One region of the Geobacillus sp. 47C-IIb genome, then DNA from elsewhere that is predicted to be linked to it. Evidence: a T-box and tRNA genes for the amino acid it is inferred to sense, from the RefSeq annotation. Region 1 holds a T-box; the other holds one or more tRNA genes.
The links. The T-box of region 1 lies ahead of alaS (alanine--tRNA ligase). A T-box ahead of a tRNA ligase gene usually reads a tRNA of that ligase, here a tRNA-Ala.
Positions count from the first base shown of each region.

Region 2: it encodes a tRNA-Ala, which carries the amino acid that the T-box ahead of alaS (alanine--tRNA ligase) is inferred to sense. The anticodon was not compared.

Region 1 covers NZ_CP061473.1:915,867-927,095, reverse strand. Annotated here, with positions in the region: gene IC804_RS04730 (replication-associated recombination protein A) at 1-756, shown strand, start outside; gene IC804_RS04725 (YczE/YyaS/YitT family protein) at 821-1,477, shown strand; gene cymR (cysteine metabolism transcriptional regulator CymR) at 1,477-1,893, shown strand; gene IC804_RS04715 (cysteine desulfurase family protein) at 1,916-3,058, shown strand; gene mnmA (tRNA 2-thiouridine(34) synthase MnmA) at 3,072-4,187, shown strand; gene IC804_RS04705 (tetratricopeptide repeat protein) at 4,296-4,958, shown strand; gene IC804_RS04700 (SF1B family DNA helicase RecD2) at 4,976-7,339, shown strand; gene IC804_RS04695 (PRC-barrel domain-containing protein) at 7,365-7,838, shown strand; gene IC804_RS04690 (hypothetical protein) at 7,854-8,045, shown strand; gene IC804_RS04685 (YrzQ family protein) at 8,057-8,191, shown strand; gene IC804_RS04680 (AI-2E family transporter) at 8,314-9,375, shown strand; T-box leader at 9,423-9,645, shown strand; gene alaS (alanine--tRNA ligase) at 9,692-11,229, shown strand, end outside.
Region 2 covers NZ_CP061473.1:1,313,368-1,324,596, reverse strand. Annotated here, with positions in the region: gene IC804_RS06770 (efflux RND transporter permease subunit) at 1,223-4,405, shown strand; gene IC804_RS06765 (hypothetical protein) at 4,683-4,961, shown strand; gene IC804_RS06760 (GNAT family N-acetyltransferase) at 4,982-5,482, shown strand; gene IC804_RS06755 (hypothetical protein) at 5,539-5,787, shown strand; gene IC804_RS06750 (thermonuclease family protein) at 5,947-6,819, opposite strand; gene IC804_RS06745 (DnaD domain-containing protein) at 7,127-8,716, shown strand; tRNA gene IC804_RS06740 (tRNA-Ala) at 8,883-8,955, opposite strand; gene IC804_RS06735 (MgtC/SapB family protein) at 9,025-9,702, opposite strand; gene IC804_RS06730 (DMT family transporter) at 9,760-10,668, shown strand; gene IC804_RS06725 (protein-glutamine gamma-glutamyltransferase) at 10,639-11,229, opposite strand, start outside.

The DNA.
Region 1 (11,229 bases):
ATCGCTGAGGAACTGTTATGGCGCATTGCCGAGGCGGCCGGTGGGGATGCACGCGCAGCACTCTCTCTTCTTGAGGCGGCGGTCGCCGCTGCTGATGAACGCGACGGGTGTTTGTATATTGATGAGAACATCATAGCGTCGTGTACCGCCAATCGAGGGTTTACTCATGACAAATACGGCGATACATACTATTCGCTGCTTTCCGCGTTTCAAAAAAGTGTGCGCGGCAGCGATGCCGATGCTGCGCTTCATTATTTGGCGCGCCTGCTTGAAGGAGGGGATTTGGCCGCCGTCTGCCGGCGGTTGCTCGTCATTGCCTACGAAGATATCGGGCTCGCCAACCCGATGATGGGGGTGAAAGTGCAGGCAGCCGTGGAGGCAGCGGAGCGGATCGGGCTGCCGGAGGCGCGCATTCCGCTCGCTGTTGTGACGATTGAACTTTGTTTGAGCCCGAAATCAAACAGCGCCTACAAGGCGCTTGATGCGGCATTGGCTGACGTGCGGGCCGGCAAGCTCGGCGAGATTCCGGATCATTTAAAAGATGCTCATTATAAAGGAGCGTCCATACTTGGGCATGGCCAAGGCTATTTATATCCGCACGATTATCCAAACGGCTGGGTAGCTCAAGCCTATTTACCCGTTTCTATTGAAGGAACTCGCTATTATGAACCGAAAGAGCATGGCGAGGAGAAATATTATGCCAAAGTGTACCGACGGCTTCAGCAGTTGAAACAAGAGGACAATGTTGAGCCGTGAATGGAAGAAGCATTTATGATATAATAACACAGGCGATTGGCTCAACAGGGGAGGCGCATCCATAATGGCTCATAACGATATCCCATGGCTGCGTTGGGACATTGCCTTTTTCGGTTTGCTCGCCATGTCATTTGGCATCGTGTTGACAATTACAGCCGATATCGGCTGCGTACCGTGGGATATGCTTCATATTGGGTGGCAACGACAATTTGGTTTGACGATCGGCGCGTGGTCGATCATTGCCGGGCTGATAGTGCTTGCGGCTTCCTCATTGCTCGTAAAGCGACCATCGCGTCTTGGCGCTTTTTTGAATATAGTGACGGTTGGAATTTTGATCGATGGATGGATGATAATTCCATATCTCAAAACACCTGAATGGCCGCTTGAGCAATATGCAATGGTAATGTCGGGCATCATAGTGATTAGCTATGGCATGAGGTTATATATTTCTGCTGGCGTTGGTGCTGATCCACGCGACAGTTCCATGCTCGCCTTGACCGTGCTGACTAGGTGGAAGGGAGCGTACATGGGAATGGAAGCGCTCGTGTTGCTTATCGGTTGGCTGCTTGGTGGGCCGATGTTGTTTGGCACGCTTCTTTTTTGCGTGATGATCGGCTCGAGTGCCGGCTTGGTGTTGCCGCAATACTGGAAAAATAACCAGCCGTCTGCTTGGAGTGACAAGCGCTCACGTGGAAGGGTTAAGTCGTTAGGGGGGATATGATGAAAATCTCGACGAAGGGCCGGTACGGGTTGACGATTATGATCGAATTAGCCAAAAAATATGGGGATCGTCCGATTTCGCTTCGTTCGATCGCCAGGGCGAACAATTTATCCGAACATTATTTGGAACAACTTGTCACGCCGCTGCGCAACGCTGGGCTTGTCAAAAGCATTCGTGGGGCGTATGGCGGTTACGTGCTTGCCGAGCATCCGGCCAAAATTACGGCCGGCGATATTCTTCGTGTGCTTGAAGGACCGATTACTCCGGTCGAGGAACTTGAAGAGGAGGAGCCGGCAAAGCGTGAGTTGTGGATCCGCATCCGTGATGCGGTCGAGGAAGTGCTTGATAGCACGACATTGGAAGATTTGGCGAAGTATAACGACGGAGATGAAGGAGCATATATGTTTTATATTTAAGCGATAGAAAGGAGAATGAGCGTTGGAACGGATTTATTTGGACCATGCCGCCACGGCTCCCGTGCATCCAGATGTGGCAGCCGGTATGGTCCATTGGATGACCGAACAGTTCGGCAACCCGTCAAGCATCCATTATTTTGGTCGACAAAGCCGCCGTGCGATTGACGAAGCAAGGGCAACCATCGCTCGCAGCCTCGGGGCGAAAGAGACAGAAATTGTGTTTACAAGTGGCGGTACGGAAGCGGATAACTTTGCGCTCATCGGGACGGCGATGGCCAACCGGGGGCGCGGCAATCATATTATTACGACTGCTATCGAGCATCACGCTGTGTTGCGTGCTTGTGAATATTTGGAAAAACAAGGGTTTGACGTGACGTATTTGCCGGTTGATGAACAAGGGCTTGTGTCGGTCGATGATGTAAAAGCTGCGCTGCGCGATGAGACGATTTTAGTGTCGGTCATGTTTGCCAACAATGAAGTTGGTACGATCCAGCCGATCCGTGAAATCGGCGCGTTGCTTCGTGATCACCCGGCCTATTTTCACACCGACGCCGTCCAAGCGTATGGGTTGCTCTCCATCGATGTGAATGAATATGGGGTCGATTTGTTGTCACTCTCAAGCCATAAAATTAATGGCCCGAAAGGAAGCGGGGCATTGTATGTTCGGGAGACGGTCCGCATTACTCCGCTGCTTTTTGGCGGTGAACAAGAGCGGAAACGGCGCGCTGGCACGGAAAACGTCCCCGGTATCATCGGTTTGGCGCGGGCAGCGGAAATCGCCGAGCGGACGAGGGAGGAAAAGCACAAACAGTACACGGCTTGGCGCGAGGCAATGCTTGATATTTTTCGCTCATCGGGCATTGACTATGTAGTTAACGGCAGTCAAGACGGTCTGCCGCATATTTTAAACGTTGCTTTTCCGGGAACGAACGTTGAATCGCTGCTTGTGAATTTGGATTTAGCCGGCATCGCCGCTTCAAGTGGCTCGGCATGTACGGCTGGTTCGATCGACCCATCTCACGTGCTTGTTGCCATGTGTGGAAAACAGTCCGAGCGCATCCGCTCGTCCGTTCGTTTCAGCTTCGGACTGGGCAACACGAATGAGCAAATTGAACGAGCCGCGGAAGAAACGGTAAAGATCGTCAAACGGCTCACGAACCAGTGAGGGGTGAAGCAGCATGAACAAAGCACCGCATGAAACGCGCGTTGTTGTTGGCATGTCCGGCGGAGTTGACTCATCTGTCGCTGCGCTATTGTTAAAAGAGCAAGGATATGATGTGATCGGCATTTTTATGAAAAACTGGGATGACACCGACGAAAACGGCGTCTGCACAGCGACGGAAGACTACGAAGATGTCGTGCGCGTCTGCAACCAAATCGGCATCCCATACTATGCAGTCAACTTTGAAAAGCAATATTGGGACAAAGTGTTTACGTATTTTTTGAATGAATATAAAGCTGGACGGACGCCGAATCCGGACGTGATGTGCAATAAAGAAATTAAGTTCAAGGCGTTTTTGGAGCATGCTATGTCGATCGGCGCCGATTATGTCGCGACCGGCCACTATGCCCGCGTCGAGTTTCGCGACGGCGAATACAAAATGTTGCGCGGGGCCGATCCGAACAAAGACCAAACGTACTTTTTGAATCAACTTGGCCAAGCTCAGCTGTCGAAAGTGATGTTCCCGATCGGTCATTTGCAGAAAGCCGATGTCCGTCGGATCGCAAAAGAAGCGGGGCTTGCCACCGCTGGGAAAAAAGACAGCACCGGCATTTGCTTTATCGGTGAGCGCGATTTCAAAGAGTTTTTAAGCCACTACTTGCCGGCTCAGCCAGGGGTGATGAAAACGCTCGATGGCGAGGTGAAAGGGCGGCATGATGGAGTGATGTATTACACGATCGGCCAGCGTCACGGACTTGGCATCGGCGGCAGCGGCGAACCGTGGTTTGTCGTCGGCAAAGATGTGCGCGAAAACGTGCTTTACGTGGCCCAAGGGTTTGAAAACGAATATTTGTATTCCACTTCGTTAAAAGCGGTGGACGTCAATTGGGTGTCCGATCGCAAACCGGAAGCACCGTTCCGCTGCACGGCGAAATTCCGCTACCGCCAGCCGGATATCGGTGTCATGGTTCATCCGCTTGCGGACGGCAAGGTGGAAGTCGTCTTTGATGCACCGGCGCGGGCGGTGACGCCGGGGCAGGCTGTTGTCTTTTACAACGGAGATGAATGTCTCGGTGGCGGCACGATTGACGAAGTGTTCCGCAACGGTGAAAAGCTTTGGTATGTCGGCTGATTGCACGAGCGGAAGAAAAACCTCAACCCGGAGTCGGGTTGAGGTGTTTTTTGCAATTGCTCGAAAAGAACGAACATATGTGCTAAACTAGAAGTAGGAGGGATGAGCGTGGCCAATCTCAATGAACAGGGGTTAGCGCATATGCGCGCAGGAGAGTACGAAGAAGCGCTTCGCTGCTTTTCTGAAGCAGTGAATGAACATCCGGATGACCCGGCTGGTTATATTAACATCGGTACCGTTCTTGCCGCTGCCGGCGAGGAAGAGAAGGCGCTCGAATGCTTCCGACAGGCGCTTATGCTTGATGAGCGAGCAGCGGCAGCCTATTATGGCATCGGTACGGTCCACTACAGGCGCGAGCAGTTTGCTCAGGCGAAAGATATGTTTGAACGGGCGCTGGCGCTCGGGCTGAATGATGCGGATACGCATTTTATGCTTGGAATGTCATTATGTCGGCTTGAGATGCCGCGCTTGGCGCTGCCGTATTTGCAGCGGGCCGCTGAACTGAATGAAGAAGATGCCGAAGCGCTCTTTCAACTTGGTCTTTGTCTCGCTGCTCTCGATTATGTCGATGAGGCGAAACGGTATTTCGAAAAAACGTTGGAACGGAATCCGCGCCATGCGGATGCGTACTACAATTTAGGCGTCATTTATGCGTACAAAGATGATCTGGCCGCTGCCCGTGATTTATTTGCCGCCGCTTTAGATGCCAACCCGGATCACGTGCTCGCCGGGTACGGAAAGAAACTGATGGAAAAGCGGCTTGCGCCGTAAAAGGCAGGGGATGACTGTTGCAAGAGCAGCAATCGCTTGCGCTGGACGGCCGCACGTTTATTAAAGGGGTGTGTTTGGCCGTCATTTTTCATAACGAGGAGACGTTGTATACCGTTGTCCGTATCCGCGTCGAAGAAACGAATGAAGCGGCTGCGGAGGAAGAAGTGGTCGTCACCGGCTATTTTCCACGTTTAAATGAAGGGGACGTGTACATCTTTTACGGGCAATTCCGCCAACATCCGCGCTTTGGCCGCCAGTATGCGGCCGAGCAGTTCCGCAAACAGCTTCCGAACACGAAAGAAGGAGTCATCGATTATTTGTCGAGCGGCTTGTTTAAGGGGATCGGCAAAAAAACAGCGACAGCGATTGTCGATGCGCTTGGTGAAAACGCGATCGCCGCCATTTTGCGTGATCCAGGAGCGCTCGAACGCGTGCCCAAGCTGACGAAACAAAAAGCGAAGCAATTGTACGAAACGCTCTGCGCCCACGAAGGGCTCGAACAGACGATGATCGCCCTCGCTCAGCTCGGTTTTGGTCCACAGCTGGCAATGAAAATTTACCAAGTATACGGCGAAGAGACAATGGACATCATTCATGAAAACCCGTACAAGCTCGTCGAAGATATTGAAGGGATCGGTTTTGGTCGCGCCGATGAGCTCGGGCGGCAGCTCGGCATTTCCGGCAGTCATCCAGCCCGGCTGCGCGCCGCTTGTCTGTTTGTCCTTGAGCAGGCATGCTTGCAAGAAGGGCACGTCTACATGAAGAAAGAAGAGCTCGTCAGCCGCATTGGGGAGCTGCTTGGCGGAAGGTCGAACGGAGCGGTTGATGGACAAGCCATCGAACAGACGCTCCTTATGTTAAGCGAAGAAGGAAAGATGATCGCGGAACAAGGCCGCTATTATCTTCCTTCGCTTTACTTCGCCGAAAAAGGGATCGCTTCTAACATTCGGCGGTTGCTCGGGCAAACGCCACCATCGGCCTCATTTCCGGAGTCGGAGTTTTTGCTGGCGCTCGGGGCGCTTGAAGAACGACTCGGGATGCAATATGCTCCGCAGCAAAAAGAAGCGATTCAACGGGCGCTGTCTTCGCCGCTCTTTATTTTGACGGGAGGTCCAGGAACAGGAAAAACAACGGTCATTAAAGGAATTGTTGAGCTGTTTGCGGTTCTAAATGGCATATCACTTTCCCCCGACGATTACAAAAACGGTGAACCGTTTCCTGTGCTGCTCGCTGCTCCGACTGGACGGGCTGCAAAGCGGATGAGTGAGGCGACCGGGCTGCCGGCGGCGACGATTCACCGGCTGCTCGGCTGGAATGGAGCGGAAGGGTTCAGCCACGATGAAAATGAGCCGATTGCCGGTAAGCTGCTTGTCGTCGATGAGGTGTCGATGGTCGATACGTGGTTGGCTAATCACCTGTTAAAAGCGGTGCCTAATGGGATGCAAGTCATCTTCGTTGGCGATGAAGACCAGCTTCCATCCGTCGGGCCAGGGCAAGTGTTGAAAGATTTGCTCGAGTCGGGTGTTATCCCGTCCGTGCGGCTGACCGAGGTGTACCGCCAGGCGGAAGGGTCATCGATTATCGAGCTCGCCCATGAGATGAAGCGTGGGAACGTGCCGGCCGACTTGACTGCCCCGAAGGCGGATCGTTCGTTCATCCGCTGCCGCGCCGGACAAGTGGCTAGTGTCGTGCGTCAAATCGCCGAAAATGCGCGTAACAAAGGGTTTTCCGTCAAAGACATTCAAGTGCTCGCTCCGATGTACCGCGGCCCAGCCGGTATCGATCAGCTAAACAAAGTGCTGCAGGAGCTGTTTAATCCACCAACGGATGGGAAGCGAGAACTTTCCGTTGGCGACGTAGTGTATCGCGTCGGCGATAAAGTGCTCCAGCTCGTCAATCAACCGGAAGACAACGTGTTTAACGGCGATATCGGTGAAGTCGTGGCCATTTTTTATGCCAAAGAAAATACAGAAAAGCAAGATTTGCTCGTCGTCTCATTTGACGGCATTGAAGTGACGTATACAAGGCAAGATTTAGCGCAAATTACCCATGCATATTGCTGCTCCGTCCATAAGGCGCAAGGGAGCGAGTTTCCGATTGTCATTTTGCCTGTTGTCAAAAGTTATTACCGGATGTTGAAGCGGAATTTGTTGTATACGGCGGTGACAAGAAGCAAACAATTTCTGATTTTATGCGGGGAGGAAGAAGCATTCCGGTTTGGTGTTGCCCAGCGGGGCGACGGAGCGCGCCAGACGGCGCTTGCAGAAAAGTTGGCGGCTTCGACTGCGCTGTTTGTCGAAGGGGAACTGCCGCTTGAGGATGCGAACATCGGGATGGAAAACGTTACGCCGTATGACTTTATGGACGATGGGTCAAGCTAAAAGTGGCTGGAAAGGTGGGAGAATGATGCGGACGTTTTCCGACGTCAAAGGGCTTCCCATTTATGAACAAACGACAGGGAAAGCGGTCGGGACGATCGCTGACATTTGGTTTACCAGCCACGGCACAGTCAAAGGGTTTATCGCGGAACGGAGCGGTCTATTTAACCGCCGCCGCTACTTGCCCCTTTCGGCTGTGCAGTCGTTTCAAAACGACCGGGTCATCATCCGTGATGCTGGCAGTTTCCAGCCGTTCCCCTCTCTTGACAGTGGCCACTCTCTTTACGGTGAACGCGGCATCGCCGGCAGCATGGTTGTCGCCGCAGACGGAACAACGATCGGCTTGCTGGATGATGTATATTTTGACGGGCAATTGGGCAAAATTGACGGATACGAGATTAGTGAGGGATTTTTTTCCGACTTGACCGAAGGAAAAAAACGAATGGAGGCAGCTCCGTTCACCGCCAAAGAAGGCGTCGTCACCGTCGAAACAATGAGGTAAGGAGAGTGGCTGTCGATGCTCATTTGCCCGAATTGCAAACGGAAAAATTTAGGGAAGATCGGCGTCAACCAATATTACTGCTGGGACTGTTTTATTGAGCTGTCCGTTTCTAAAGGAATGATTCACGCCCATCAAGTGGAAGAGGATGGAACGTTAAGCTCCCTCGATGATTTGTTTGACGACCATGAACGCACGATCCAATTTTAGGAGGGACGAGCATGAACCGGACGATGACTTCACTGTTGGCAATCGGGGTAGGAGTCGCTGCTTATCAGCTTGCCCAGCGCAACAATTTGATGAACGGCCGCACGATGCGGAAAATGCGTCGCCGCTTGATGCAGGCAATCCGCTGACGGCTCCGTCGTCTCCCGGTTGAAGGGGGACGGCGGCTTTTCTTGGTTGTTAAATAGTGGAAGGAACCGTGAAGGCATATTTCTCCCTCCATCTCCTACACTAAACGGTAGGAGGTGTGGCGATGGGGGAGCAACAATGGCTGTCATTCTTTCGCATCGGGAAATGGCTGCTCGTGACTGTGATCGTCTATTTAATCGTCCGGATGAAAGAGATTTGGTGGCCGGTCGTCGAATTTGTCACTACCGTACTGACGCCGTTTTTGTTGGCGGCGTTTATTACATATTTGTTGCACCCGCTTGTTGAGTATATCCACAGCAAGGGGGTGCCACGGGCGCTGGCCATTTTGCTCATTTATTTGTTGTTTTTCGGTTCGGTCGGCTACGGTCTTTACCGCGGCATACCGGTGCTGATCGCCCAGCTGCGTGAACTGGATGAACGGTTGCCATCATTGATGAATACATATCGGCAGTGGGCGCGCCACATCCACGATGAAACGTCAACGTGGCCGATGGAAGTGCATACGCGCATTGAAGCGATGTTTGTGCAGCTTGAGCAGGTAGTTGCCCGAGCAGTGACGATGGCGATTAATGCGGTCAAATCATTTATCGGTTCTGCGGCGATGTTTCTTCTTATCCCGTTTATCGTATTTTATATGCTAAAAGATATTGATGTGTTGAAAAAAGCGGTTTGGTATATGACCCCGAAGCGGTGGCGCGGACCGGGGATAGCGTTTTTAAAAGATGTTGATGAGTCGCTCGGCGGCTATATTCGCGGTCAGCTCTTCGTCTGTGCGGCCATCGGTTTGGCGGCATCGCTCGGCCTTTGGCTCGCCGGCATGGACTATCCTCTCTTGCTCGGGTTTGTGATTGGATTGACGAACATCATCCCGTATTTCGGCCCACTGATCGGCGCTATTCCGGCAGCGATTTTGGCGGCCACCATTTCGCTCAAAATGGTCATTATCGTGCTTGCCTTGATTTTTGCCTTGCAGTTTTTAGAAGGCAACGTCTTGTCGCCGCTGATCGTCGGCAAAAGCGTTCATATGCATCCGCTGGTCATTATGTTCGCGTTGTTTGCCGGGGGCGAACTTGCCGGTGTGCCTGGGCTCATTCTCGCCGTTCCGACTGCGGCGGTGCTGAAAGTAGCCCTCGTGCATTGGAAAGAGCATTATGCTCCGCATTGACAAATGGGCGCGGCTTGTCTATAATTTTTCAATGAAAAAAGCGAATACATAACGCGATGACGGATCGAGTATGTTGCAGTCCATCTTAACGCGCGTTGGCGCACAGAGAGGAATTTCCGTGGCTGAAAGAAATTCCAGATGAAGGGCAACAGAAGGCTAATCCGGAGCGCAGGCAAAACCTGACGCAAGGCTGCGTTACGGCCAAAGAGGTGATGGGCGCTTTTTGCCCATAAACAGGGTGGTACCGCGAGCACAACTCTCGTCCCTGAAGGGGATGAGAGTTTTTTTATATAAAAGACCAAAGGGGAGGATTGTTATGAAAAAGTTAACGTCTGCCGAAGTGCGGCGTATGTTTTTGCAGTTTTTCCAAGAAAAAGGCCATGCGGTCGAGCCGAGCGCTTCGCTCATTCCTGTCGATGACCCGTCGTTATTATGGATCAACAGCGGTGTCGCGACGCTGAAAAAATATTTTGATGGCCGTATCATCCCGGACAACCCGCGCATTTGCAATGCGCAAAAATCGATCCGCACAAACGACATCGAAAATGTCGGGAAAACGGCTCGCCACCATACGTTTTTTGAAATGCTCGGCAACTTTTCGATCGGCGATTATTTCAAGCGTGAAGCGATTCATTGGGCATGGGAGTTTTTAACAAGTGAAAAGTGGATTGGTTTTGATCCAGAGCGGTTGTCAGTCACTGTTCATCCGGAAGACGAAGAGGCGTATAACATTTGGCGCAACGAGATCGGTCTTCCTGAAGAGCGGATTATTCGTTTAGAAGGAAACTTCTGGGATATCGGTGAAGGCCCGAGCGGTCCGAACACGGAAATTTTTTATGACCGCGGTGAAGCGTTCGGCAACGATCCAAACGATCCAGAACTGTATCCAGGCGGGGAAAATGACCGCTACTTAGAAGTATGGAATCTCGTCTTTTCACAGTTCAACCATAACCCGGACGGCACGTACACGCCGCTGCCGAAGAAAAACATCGATACCGGCATGGGCTTAGAGCGGATGTGCTCGATTTTGCAAGATGTACCGACGAACTTTGAAACTGATTTGTTCATGCCGATCATCCGCGCGACTGAGCAGATCGCGGGTGAGCAATACGGCAAAGATCCGAATAAAGACGTTGCTTTTAAGGTCATCGCTGACCATATTCGTGCCGTGACGTTTGCGGTCGGCGACGGGGCGCTGCCGTCGAACGAAGGACGAGGCTATGTATTGCGCCGCCTGCTTCGCCGCGCTGTGCGCTATGCGAAACAAATCGGCATTGACCGTCCATTTATGTATGAGCTTGTTCCGGTTGTCGGTGAAATTATGCAAGACTATTATCCGGAAGTGAAAGAAAAAGCCGATTTCATCGCCCGCGTCATTCGGACGGAAGAAGAGCGGTTCCACGAAACGCTTCATGAAGGGCTCGCCATTTTGGCAGAAGTGATGGAAAAGGCGAAAAAACAAGGAAGCACTGTCATTCCAGGAGAAGAGGCGTTCCGCTTGTACGATACGTACGGCTTCCCACTCGAGCTGACGGAAGAATATGCTGCTGAAGCGGGCATGTCGGTCGATCACGCCGGTTTTGAGCGCGAGATGGAGCGCCAGCGCGAACGGGCCCGTGCCGCTCGCCAAGATGTCGATTCGATGCAAGTGCAAGGCGGGGTGCTCGGCGACATTAAAGACGAAAGCCGTTTTGTCGGCTACGATGAGCTCGTCGTTTCTTCGACGGTCATTGCCATCATTAAAGACGGACAGCCCGTGGAGGAAGTCGGGACTGGCGAGGAAGCACAAATCATCGTTGATGTGACGCCGTTTTACGCCGAAAGCGGCGGACAAATCGCTGACCAAGGTGTGTT
Region 2 (11,229 bases), 400 kb from region 1:
TTTTTCCAATTATTTCAGTTCAAAATCACAAATCTGACTATGTTTTTCTCATCAGTGTAAAATTCTCGGGAAGGACCTCGTAGATCCTTCCATTTTTTATTCGATGGCCCGAATAACTAAAATCCAAAGGCATTGTATAACTAATCAAGGGGCTCCCATGTATCTTTTTGTTGCACTTCCTGTTGTAATTGCATACGCTTCGTTAACTCTTTTTTCTCATAATAAATGTCCCGTCGAAACCAGAGTTAATATTGAGCAAATATTGTGTTAAAAAAAGACGAAAAAGGTAGGGTTATTCCAACAGGCCATTCAACTAAATAAAGGAGAAACATCAATATAAGGGGAGAATCAATGAATCATCATTAGCTTTTGAGGAATAGCTGACTTTTTAGTTGGAACGTTTCATCAAGACATGGGGTCGTCGGAACAATCGTTAGTTAGTTTTATCCATGAAGCAATGAAAGGATGTCTTAGAACGCTTTGCTTGTTTTTAGGAGTACGAATACATCCGAAAAAGAGAAAGAAGACTTTGTTCAATTACATACGGAATTTGATTTTCTATTGGATTCACATCTTTAGAATGGATAGAACATGTAGTCAAACAATGAAAAGAAGCTATTAAACCAACATAGTTAGGAAATGGTTTGGGGACTTGATGGAGCGGGCGCTCTTTCAAGGACTTTTTATTTCCTGCCGATGAGTCATCTAATCAAGTGAAAAAGGAGCATGAGCCTGACACTTTTTCAAGCTCCATACGGTAACTGCACATATCCTCCATCTTGCTTTTCTTATATCCTTTGTTTTGCTTATCTACGTGGCGATTGCCGGATTGTCCCAACCGGATGTATTCGCCGCGCGGCTGTTCACGCAATTTTAACGGTCAAAAAACAAAAGCCAACCGCAGAAACAAGATCATCCATGTCTTTTTTACACAGTTGAATCCAAAATACGTCTTGAGTCGTAACTAAAAATATGTCGCTAGAGCATAACAAAAGATGGGAGGTGTGTGATAAGGTGGAACCTGAATGAAGAAAAGACGGGATGGTTGACCTAGAAATGGGCTCGAATACATAGCAGCATGTCGGATCGATGTTCAGCAATCAGATGAGGTGGGTTTCCCATTTTGACAAATGACCATTTGGTCGATTAGTATATAACTTGTGACCGTATAGTCATAGGAAAGTGGAACCAATATGATCATGGATTTAAAGGGGAGAAGCGCGTGAGGAAAGTCATTCAGTTTTCGCTCAATAATAAGCTCGCCATTTGGATTTTGACGATTATTGTTGCTGTGGCGGGGTTGTATTCGGGAATGAACATGAAACTCGAAACGATCCCGAACATTAACGTTCCGTTCATTTCCGTCTCGACGGTCTATCCGGGGGCTACGCCGGAAGAAGTGGCCAAGAAGGTGACGGAGCCGATTGAACAGCGGGTCGAACATTTGGACGGTGTCACGGTTGTCCGTTCCTCTTCCTTTCAACATGCATCGTTTGTACAAATTGAATATGAGTTCGACAAAGATATGGAAAAAGCGCAAAATGAAGTGAAAGAGGCGCTTAGTCATTTGAAGCTGCCTGATGGGGCGCAGGAGCCGGACGTTTCCCGGATTAGCTTTTCCGCTTTTCCGGTCATCTCATTAAGCGTGACCAATCCGGACGAATCGTTGGCTGAGCTGACGGAAACGGTTGAGCGTCATGTCGTCCCGGAATTGGAGGGCATCGACGGCGTTGATTCGGTTGAAGTCGCTGGCCAGCAAATGCAAGAAGTGAACATTCGATTCGATGAACAGAAGTTGAAGCAGTACGGGCTGACTGAACAATCGGTCATCAACGTCATTCAGGCTTCCGCTGTTTCACTTCCGCTCGGTCTGTACACGTTTGGAGATACGGAAAAATCGGTCGTCATCGACGGACGCATCGTCACGGTCGATGACTTAAAAGCGCTCCGCATTCCGATCGCCCCTGCTAATGGAGCAGCGCAGTCACCGATGGCAGGCGGCGAAGGAATGGGAGCGGCCGGTCAGATGCAAGGAATCGCGGCAGGTCAAGGAGCAGCGGCCCAAATGCAAGGCGCCGCTTCCGGCCAAGCAGGTACATCTCCTTCGATTCCTTCTGTTTCGTTGAGCGATCTGGCTGAAGTGGAAGTCGTCGCTAAAGCAGAATCGATTTCGCGGACGAACGGTGAACCGTCAATCGGCGTGCAAATCGTGAAAGCGCAAGACGCTAATACGGTCACTGTCGTCAACGCCGTCAAGGAAAAAATCAAAGATCTCGAGAAGCGCTATGACGGGTTGCGCATTATCACCGTGTTTGACCAAGGGCAGCCGATTGAAGATTCGGTGAACACGATGGTGGACAAAGCAGTGTTTGGCGCACTGTTTGCGGTCATTGTCATTTTCCTGTTTTTGCGCAACATCCGCACGACGTTGATTTCCGTCGTGTCGATTCCGCTGTCGCTGTTGATTGCGATTTTGCTGCTGTATGAGATGGATATTACGCTCAATCTCATGACGCTTGGTGCCATGACGGTGGCGATCGGCCGCGTCATTGACGATTCGATCGTTGTTGTGGAAAACATTTACCGGCGCATGACATTGCCGGATGAACCGCTCACTGGAAAAGAACTGATCGTCTCGGCAACGAAAGAAATGTTTATCCCGATCGCGTCGTCGACGATTGTAACGGTGGCCGTCTTTTTGCCGCTCGGATTGGTCAAAGGGATGGTTGGCGAGCTGTTTTTGCCGTTTGCGCTAACGATCGTGTTTGCGTTACTCGCCTCGCTAATTGTTGCGGTTACCGTTGTTCCGGCGTTGGCTCACTGGCTGTTCCGCAATGGCGTGGCAGCGAAACGCGTCCGGGCAAAGGAAAGAAAAAGCCTCTTGGCGTCTTGGTATAAAACGGTGCTCCGTTGGTCGTTGGATCATAAACTCATCGTGAGCGGCGCAGCCGTGCTGCTGCTTGTCGCAAGTTTGTTCCTCGTCCCGTATGTTGGGGTCAGCTTCTTGCCATCTGATGAGCAAAAAATGATCGTTGCTACGTACAGTCCTGCTCCGGGGCAAACGGTGGATCAAGTGGAACGCATTGCCAAAGAAGTGGAGGCGTTTTTCGAGAAGCGCGACGGAGTAAAGAACATTCAACTGTCTGTCGGCGGGGGCAACCCGATGAACCCGGGTCAGGACAATGCAGCGCTGTTTTATGTCGAGTATGACCCCGATGTGAAAAACTTTGCCGAAGAGAAGGAAAAAGTGATGAAGGCGCTTGATGAGCGCGGAGACAAAGGGGAATGGCAAAGCCAGGACGTTTCGGGCACCGGGACATCCAATGTGATTGAGCTTAACGTGTACGGGGATCAAATGGAAGAAATCGAGCCGATTGTTGAGAAAGTAGCGGACATTTTGCGCGATCATGATGAGTTGACCAATGTGAAAACAAGCATGTCCGCCCGGTTTGAAGAATATACGCTTGTCGCCGACCAGAAAAAATTAAGTGAATTCGGGCTGACTGCTGCACAAATCGCCGCAGCGTTGTCCGAGAATGGCGAGCGCCAAGCGATTGCGACGGTTAAGCAAGATGGTGAAGATCTCAACGTCTACATTGCAACGGAAAAAGAGCAATACGACGATATTCGAGATTTGATGAAGAAAACGATCGTGTCGCCGCTCGGTGTTCAAGTGCCGATTGAAGATGTGGCCGAGTTGAAAAAAGGACATACGTACAGTGAGGTTCAGCGCTATGACGGCCGAGTATACGCGAGCGTGTCGGCGGAAGTGAAAACGAAAGACGTCGCCGCTGTGTCGGCAGACGTGCAAAAGGCCATCGACAAGCTGCGCGTTCCATCCAATGTCGATGTCCACATGGGAGGAGTCACCGAAGATATCGAAGAGGCGTTCACCCAGCTCGGATTGGCGATGCTCGCTGCCGTAGCGATCGTATATTTTGTGCTTGTCGTCACGTTTGGTGGCGGGCTGGCGCCGTTTACGATTTTGTTCTCGCTGCCGTTTACCGTCATCGGTGCGCTGCTGGCTCTGTTTATTGCTGACGAAACCATCAGCATATCGGCGCTGATCGGCATGTTGATGTTGATTGGGATTGTGGTGACGAATGCGATCGTCTTAATCGACCGTGTCATTCATAAAGAACGCGACGGATTGTCGACGCGCGAGGCGCTTTTAGAAGCGGCCGGAACGCGCTTGCGCCCGATTTTAATGACGGCCATTGCGACCGTCGGCGCGTTGCTTCCGCTTGCGTTTGGAATGGAAGGCGGGGCGTTGATTTCGAAAGGACTCGGCGTGACCGTCATCGGTGGATTGACGAGCTCTACACTTTTGACCCTGATCATTGTCCCGATCGTTTATGAGACCTTGATGAAGTGGAAGAAAAAAGGCGCTTCCGCAAGCGAGTGACGAGCACTCGCGTCTTGACTTCGATAGGCGGGGATGCTCGCCGATCGTTGGACGCCGCTTTGTCGCTGCGTTAGAGGAAGAAATGTTCATGCCTTCGTCATTCGACGTTGTCGCTTCATTGGGGTGACGTAAAGATAAGACGGTTGCGTTGTTTTGCAGATGGGCGTTGCCATTCTGGTAAACACAAAACGGCGTGAGTCTGGGATGACCGAACTCACGCCGTTTTTTTGCCTTTGTCGGAGGAAGGCGGGGCCTTCGTGGGAGAGCGGGCTGCGTCTTGGAGAAAGAAACGGGCCGCCGTCCTAAATGGGGGACACGGGTGATTGGGCGGGGGACAGTCGCTTTGCGGTGCGGGCGCGCCGGCAATAACAAGCGAGGCACAGGTGAACATATGAAGAAGGCGCGAACGTCCCCCATTTCTGATAAAATAGGAGTGCGCGTCATTTGGGAACGCGGGCTGAGAAACGCCGCAAGCGACACGATACAAAACGAGCTGGCGTTTCGTGTTCTTTCGCTGTACATAGAGATGTTTCTGATTTTTGAAATGAAAGGCTGATGGAAAAAGGGGGATGCCAAATGGAGCGATGGTTGATTCGTGATGCAACGGCGGCGGATTTGCCGCAAATCGTCCGCATTTATAATGAAACGATTCCAAGCCGGATGGTGACGGCGGACTTGGAGCCGGTGTCAGTGGAAAGCCGGAGAGCGTGGTTTGAAGCGCACGATCCGCACCATCGGCCGCTCTGGGTAGTCGAAGATGACGGTGTCATTTGCGCCTGGCTTAGTTTCCAATCGTTTTACGGCCGCCCGGCGTACCGCCATACGGCCGAAGTGAGCATTTATATTGCCGAATCGCACCGCGGTCAAGGGCTTGGGACGAAGCTGCTCAAGCGGGCGATCGACAAGGCGCCGGCGCTTGGAATGAAGACGCTGCTCGGTTTTATTTTTGCCCATAACGAACCGAGTTTGCGGCTGTTCTCTCGCTTCGGGTTTGAACGGTGGGGCTATTTTCCGCGCGTTGCTGAGCTTGACGGCATTGAGCGCGATTTAGTCATCGTCGGCAAACGGCTCGTATAAAATGGTGATGGATCGGGCACTTATAATCATGACGATGTATGGAAAGAGGGAATAACATGAATGTGATGCCCATCCGGCTGTTTACGATTCAAGACGGGGAGGGGTTTGTCGCCGACGCGTTTCAATGCCCGGTGACCGGCAACTTGATTTACAAATCGTCTGGCACCCCGTCGGTCATTGCGTACACAGAATTGACCGATGAGCAAATCATGCGCCTCGAAAAATACGGCTTCCGTCGGCTCGGGATGGAGCCGGAGCGAATGGCCAATGAGACCGGTGTTGAAGAATTGCTTCCGAAGCAATGACAAGAAACAACAGGGAAACATTTGTTTACGGAAATCATTAAGGAAGCTGTTTTCAAAGCCAAGGCGGGAACGAGCAACTTTTGAAGCAAAACCGGCAACTTGCTTTCGATGAAAAAAGACCTGTCCGTGTCGGACAGGTCTTTTTGGTGTTGGCGGTCGTCATTTCAGCTGGCGGATGAGCCAATACACCCCTGCAGCCGCCGCTGCGCCGAGCAATGTATAAAGGACGAGGCCGCTTGATGGTTCCGAAGTTCGTTCTTCTTGCTCACGGTTACGTTCACGATCGGCTTTGTTCGTCTCCTCTTCGGTCTGCGGATTGGTTTGCGCCGGCTCTGCTTTCGTTTTCGAATCGACTTTCGGCTTCTCCTCGGCAGAGTGCCCACTGTATATGCCGACGCCATTTTGTCTGGCTTCCTCGTATGCTTTGCGGATGCGTTGTTCGTATTTGTAATCGCCATAGTCATAAAAGTCCTCGACTAGCCCGGCTTTAGCGAGCTCTTCTTGCAACAGGCGGTCGTCGACCCATACCCAGGCGAGCAGCCGTTGGTATTTGTCAAACAACGTATTTCCATCTGTTTCAAGCACAATGTCCCCTTTTTTCAGTCGGGAACACGTAAACTGGCTCGCCTCTTTTCCGTATGGTTCGACTTCGATGGTGCTTTCTGGGGTGTCGATGAACAAAAAGCGCGTCGTATACACGTGGCCGTTCACACGGAATTTGGCCGTGTCTCCGTCAATGCACTTCACCAATGCCGCTTTGTATGTCCGGCCAAGCCGCAGCGAAGCATTGTCCTCTTTTCCCCCGAGCGTATGGCCGTCTAAGTCAATCCGTTCCGGAGTGAGGTTCCGTTTGCACCGTTCATTGCCGTTATATTTTTGAATGAGCTTGACCAGCTCTTCTTTCGTTTTCGCCTGCTTCGCCAATGCGGTCGGTTCGTGCAACAAGTAGGTGCAGTCACTGTTGCGGAAATGCCCGCCCAATTCATCCAATGTACCTGGATGGGCGAAAACGGAAGCGGGAAATAGAATCATCAGGCAAAAAAACAAAATCGCAGTTTGTTTCAAAGCTCTCCCTCCGATCGAAAAGGTGTTGCTGTTTCAGCAAAGACGCGATGAAAGCAACGGAACATGTCGATTTGCTCTTTGAACGCATATTCAACCGTTTTTGGCGTATTTTTGGCGTTTTTCAGCGTGAAATCGGGCTAAAATCGCTGCTGTCGCGCCATTAGGTGATTTGATGACATTCGAAATAAAGTTTATCAAAGAAAGGGAGCAATCATAAAGCCATTTCGCTGCGAACGAGTTCTTCATTCATCGTTTATGAAGGGGGAGAGGGACGATGACCAAATTGCTTTTAGACGACGAGCCGTTAATCATTTTACCACAGCTCGCTGTGGCGATCGGATTGAACGAAAGCATTATCGTGCAGCAATTGCACTATTGGCTTGAGAAAAGTGAAAACGTTCGTGACGGCTACAAATGGGTGTACAACACGTATGGAGATTGGCAGAAGCAATTCCCGTTTTGGTCGGAAAGCACGATTCGCCGGATCATCACAAAGCTCGAAAAGCTCGGGATCATCGTTTCGGCGAATTTTAACCGCTCCAAAATCGATAAAACGAAATGGTATCGGATCGATTACAACCAACTGGCCGAATGGACGCAAAAAATACTAGTCAGGCAAAAGGAACAGCCACCGGGGGCGAATGGCGGCCCAGCGGGGGACAGCGGTTCAACCGTTCTCGATCGCCTTGCAACTGTTTCTTATGGTGCGTCGATGTCCCACGATGGCGATTCAACTGTTCCAGATTGCATGCCGATGTCTCAAGGAGGCACGTCAACCGTTCAAGACGGCAAGGGGCTAGGTTCCGATGCCGCTTCCATCGCTCGAGACGACCGTGGGGCGTCTTTTGATGGCATGCCGATCGTTCTGACGATACCAAATCAACGGACAGAGGGAGACATCGCTTGTTCATCTTTCCAAAACGAACAAATGGCAGGTGAAGCGGCCGGTCCATCGCCTCAACATGGACAACTGAGCGATGAATTGGCTGATCGATCGGTTCAACATGGATGGACGAAAGGGAAATCGGAGGATCCGTCGATTCAAAATAGATGGGCGACAGAGCAAATGGCCTGCCCACCCGTTCCCATCGGGCAGCTGGCGGATGAAATTGCCCATTCATCGGTTCAACGTGAGCGGCCAGCAGATGAAGTGGCCGATTTGCCGGTTTTCATTGGACGATCCGTCGATGAATGGGTTCGGCCGTCTGTCCAAAATGAGCGGTCGATGGATGAAATCCACCGTCCATCTGCCCAAAACGGGCGGCCGACGGGCGAAATCGCCCGACCATCTGTTCAAACTGAGCCGTCCAGCTGGTCAAATTGGTCAATCGGGGTGCTCAATGTGAACAGCCCGATACCAGAGAATACGACAGAGATCACATCAGAGAGGAACAGAGAAGAGAAAGAAGATGATGAGCGCGTGCGCGCCTACAAGGAGATTGTTCGTTTCTATGAGCAAAACGGATTTGGGGTGATCGGAGGATATTTGCGGGAAAAAATCAATATGTGGGTGGATGACACGTCCGAGGAATTAGTCTTAGAAGCGTTAAAAATTGCGGTGGAAAACGGGGCGAAACGGTGGGTGTACGTCGAGACGATCTTGCGCGACTGGATGGAAAAAGGGTATCGAACGGTCGACGAAGTGCGTGCGGCACGGCTTGCGTTTCGAAAGCAGCGGCTGAACCAACGGTCTACCTCTTCTTCAACGGAGAGCAGTCGAACGATGCGGAAGCCGATTCGCACAGAGATCGTGCCGGATTGGCTGAACATGGACTACAGCCAGCCGGAAGATGACGACTTTGACATCGAACAAGCGCGCCGGGAGCTCGAGGAGCGCTTAAAAAAATATAAAGAACCATCCTGAAAGACGATCTCCATGGGATGAAGGGAACGGCGGGCGTCTCTCGCATGTGACTTTGCCGCCCGCCGTTCGTTGGGAGATTACGGCCGCGGATTCGTCGACGAAGCGTTTCGGTGTGAGACCTTTCCCGGTCAAACAAAAACCCCTTGCCACGCAAGGGGGTGGTGAATGGAGCATACCGGGCTCGAACCGGTGACCTTCGCGCTGCCAGCACGACGCTCTCCCAACTGAGCTAATGCCCCAAAAGAATATGGATGATTTGTCCAGTTCCTATTATATCTAGATGAATGGCTGTTGGCAATCTTTTTTTATCAGCCGCTTTCAATATCGACATGAACGATCGCGTCAATGGAGCGGATGGTGTAATAAATGTCAGCGGTCGAGCGTCGTTGGTCGACGACAGCCCTTAGTTTCAATAAATGCTGGTTTTCTTCCACATCTTTAATGCGCATCGTTTTAATATTGATGTGCTGCTGTTTTAAATGATCAATCACTTTCGTAATATTGTTTTCATCGGCGACCGTAATTTGCAGCATCACTTCTTTTTCACGCAGCTGCTTCGGTCCGAAAAAATTAATTAAAAATGGAATGAGTTCGACACTGACAATGAGCAGCGCCACACCGAACGCTGATTCCCAATAAAAGCCTGCGCCGACGGCCACCCCGATGCCCGCGGCCCCCCAAATGATCGCAGCCGTCGTCAATCCGGTGATGCTGTCGTTACCGCGGCGTAAAATCACGCCAGCTCCTAAAAAACCGACCCCGGATACGATTTGGGCGGCCAGACGGAGCGGATCCATCGTAATATGGTCTTTCGATGGGAAGATGTACGCTGATTCAATCGAAACGATCGTCAACAAGCAGCTGGAAATCGAAATGACAAGGCACGTTTTTAAACCGACTGGTTTTCGTTTCAATTCCCGTTCCAGCCCGATAATCAACCCGAGGATGGCTGAAATCCCTAATTTGAGGAACGGATCGAACACCATTTTTCTCACCTCGTTCGTGATATAATGTAAGAAAACAGTTGGCAAGGAGATGGAGAGATGAAACCGCCAAGTTCGGCAAAGGCGTATGTCGCCTTATTGATCGGTGCGCTCGCTGTGTCGACATCGGCCATTTTCGTCAAATGGTCACAAGCGCCATCGGCGGTTATTGCCTTTTATCGGCTCTTTTTCGCCGTCGTGATCATGACGCCGTTTTGTCTCCGTCATATCGATGAACTAAAGCGCATCTCCCGGCGCGACTGGTTGTTTTCCGTTTGTTCCGGCGTGCTGCTTGCGTTTCATTTTATTCTTTGGTTTGAATCGCTCGACTATACCTCTGTTGCGAGCTCAGTCGTGCTTGTGACGCTGCAGCCGCTGTTTGCTTTTGCTGGAGGAGCGATCTTTTTCCGTGAACGGCTAACGATCGGTGCGATCGGGAGCGCTCTTTTGGCCATTGTCGGAAGCATCCTCATCAGCTGGGGCGACTTTCGCGCCAGTGGAGAAGCGCTGTATGGGGACGTGTTGGCATTATTGGCGTGCGCGATGGTGACAGCGTACTGGCTATTCGGTCAAGAATTGCGCCAGCGATTGTCGCTTATGACGTATACATATATCGTCTATGGCATCAGCGCTGCGACATTGTATTTGTATACCGTACTATCCCGCTTTTCCCTAACAGCGTACCAACCGACCGACTGGCTTTGTTTTCTTGCTTTAGCCATCATCCCGACACTGTTCGGCCATTCCGTAATGAACTGGGCAGTCAAATGGGTGAGCGCATCGACCGTGTCGATGGCCATTTTATTGGAACCTATTGGCGCTTCAGCCTTGGCGTATTGGCTGTTTGACGAACAGATCCGCCTGTTTCAATGGATCGGCGGTATTTTTATTTTAACAGGAATTGGCTTGTATTTGTGGGAGAAAAACGAAAAAGGGCCGCTAACGATACAAGAAAGTAGCGGACCCTAACGTTCCGATGATAAACGATGGGCGGAGCGGCAAGCGGAATTCGTTCAACGGGCGGGCGAATTGGGACAAATACGTGAAGTTGACTTGCGTAATTTGGGGGAGAAGATAGGCGGATTTCGTCGCTCCCGGTTTTCGCTTCCGATTGAGTGCATCGATAATGACCTCTTTTGGGTGAATGCCGATGCCATGCCCGTAAAACAAGCCGTTGCCCAAGTAAATCGTATTTTCCCCCTGCCATTGCGGCGTCGTCGGATCGAACTCCGGGTTTTTAAAATAAAGACAGTCCCCAGGGAGAAAGTGTTCTCCCTTTTTTGTATGGATGCCAAGATCGCGGTCAGTATGCCAGTCATACAGGAGTAGATCGGCGAACAGGCGATTAAACGCTGATACGTCAATCGTATCGAGCACGGCTTTGTAAAAGACGATGACGATGGCAGTTGCACATTCAAAGGCGTATCGTTCACTGTTAACGAAAATGTCTTTGATGGCCTCTGAAGGAGGGATGCCCGGTCGCAGCTGAAAACCACCTCGCTCGTCCCGCTCCCAAAACTCGCTGTTGCA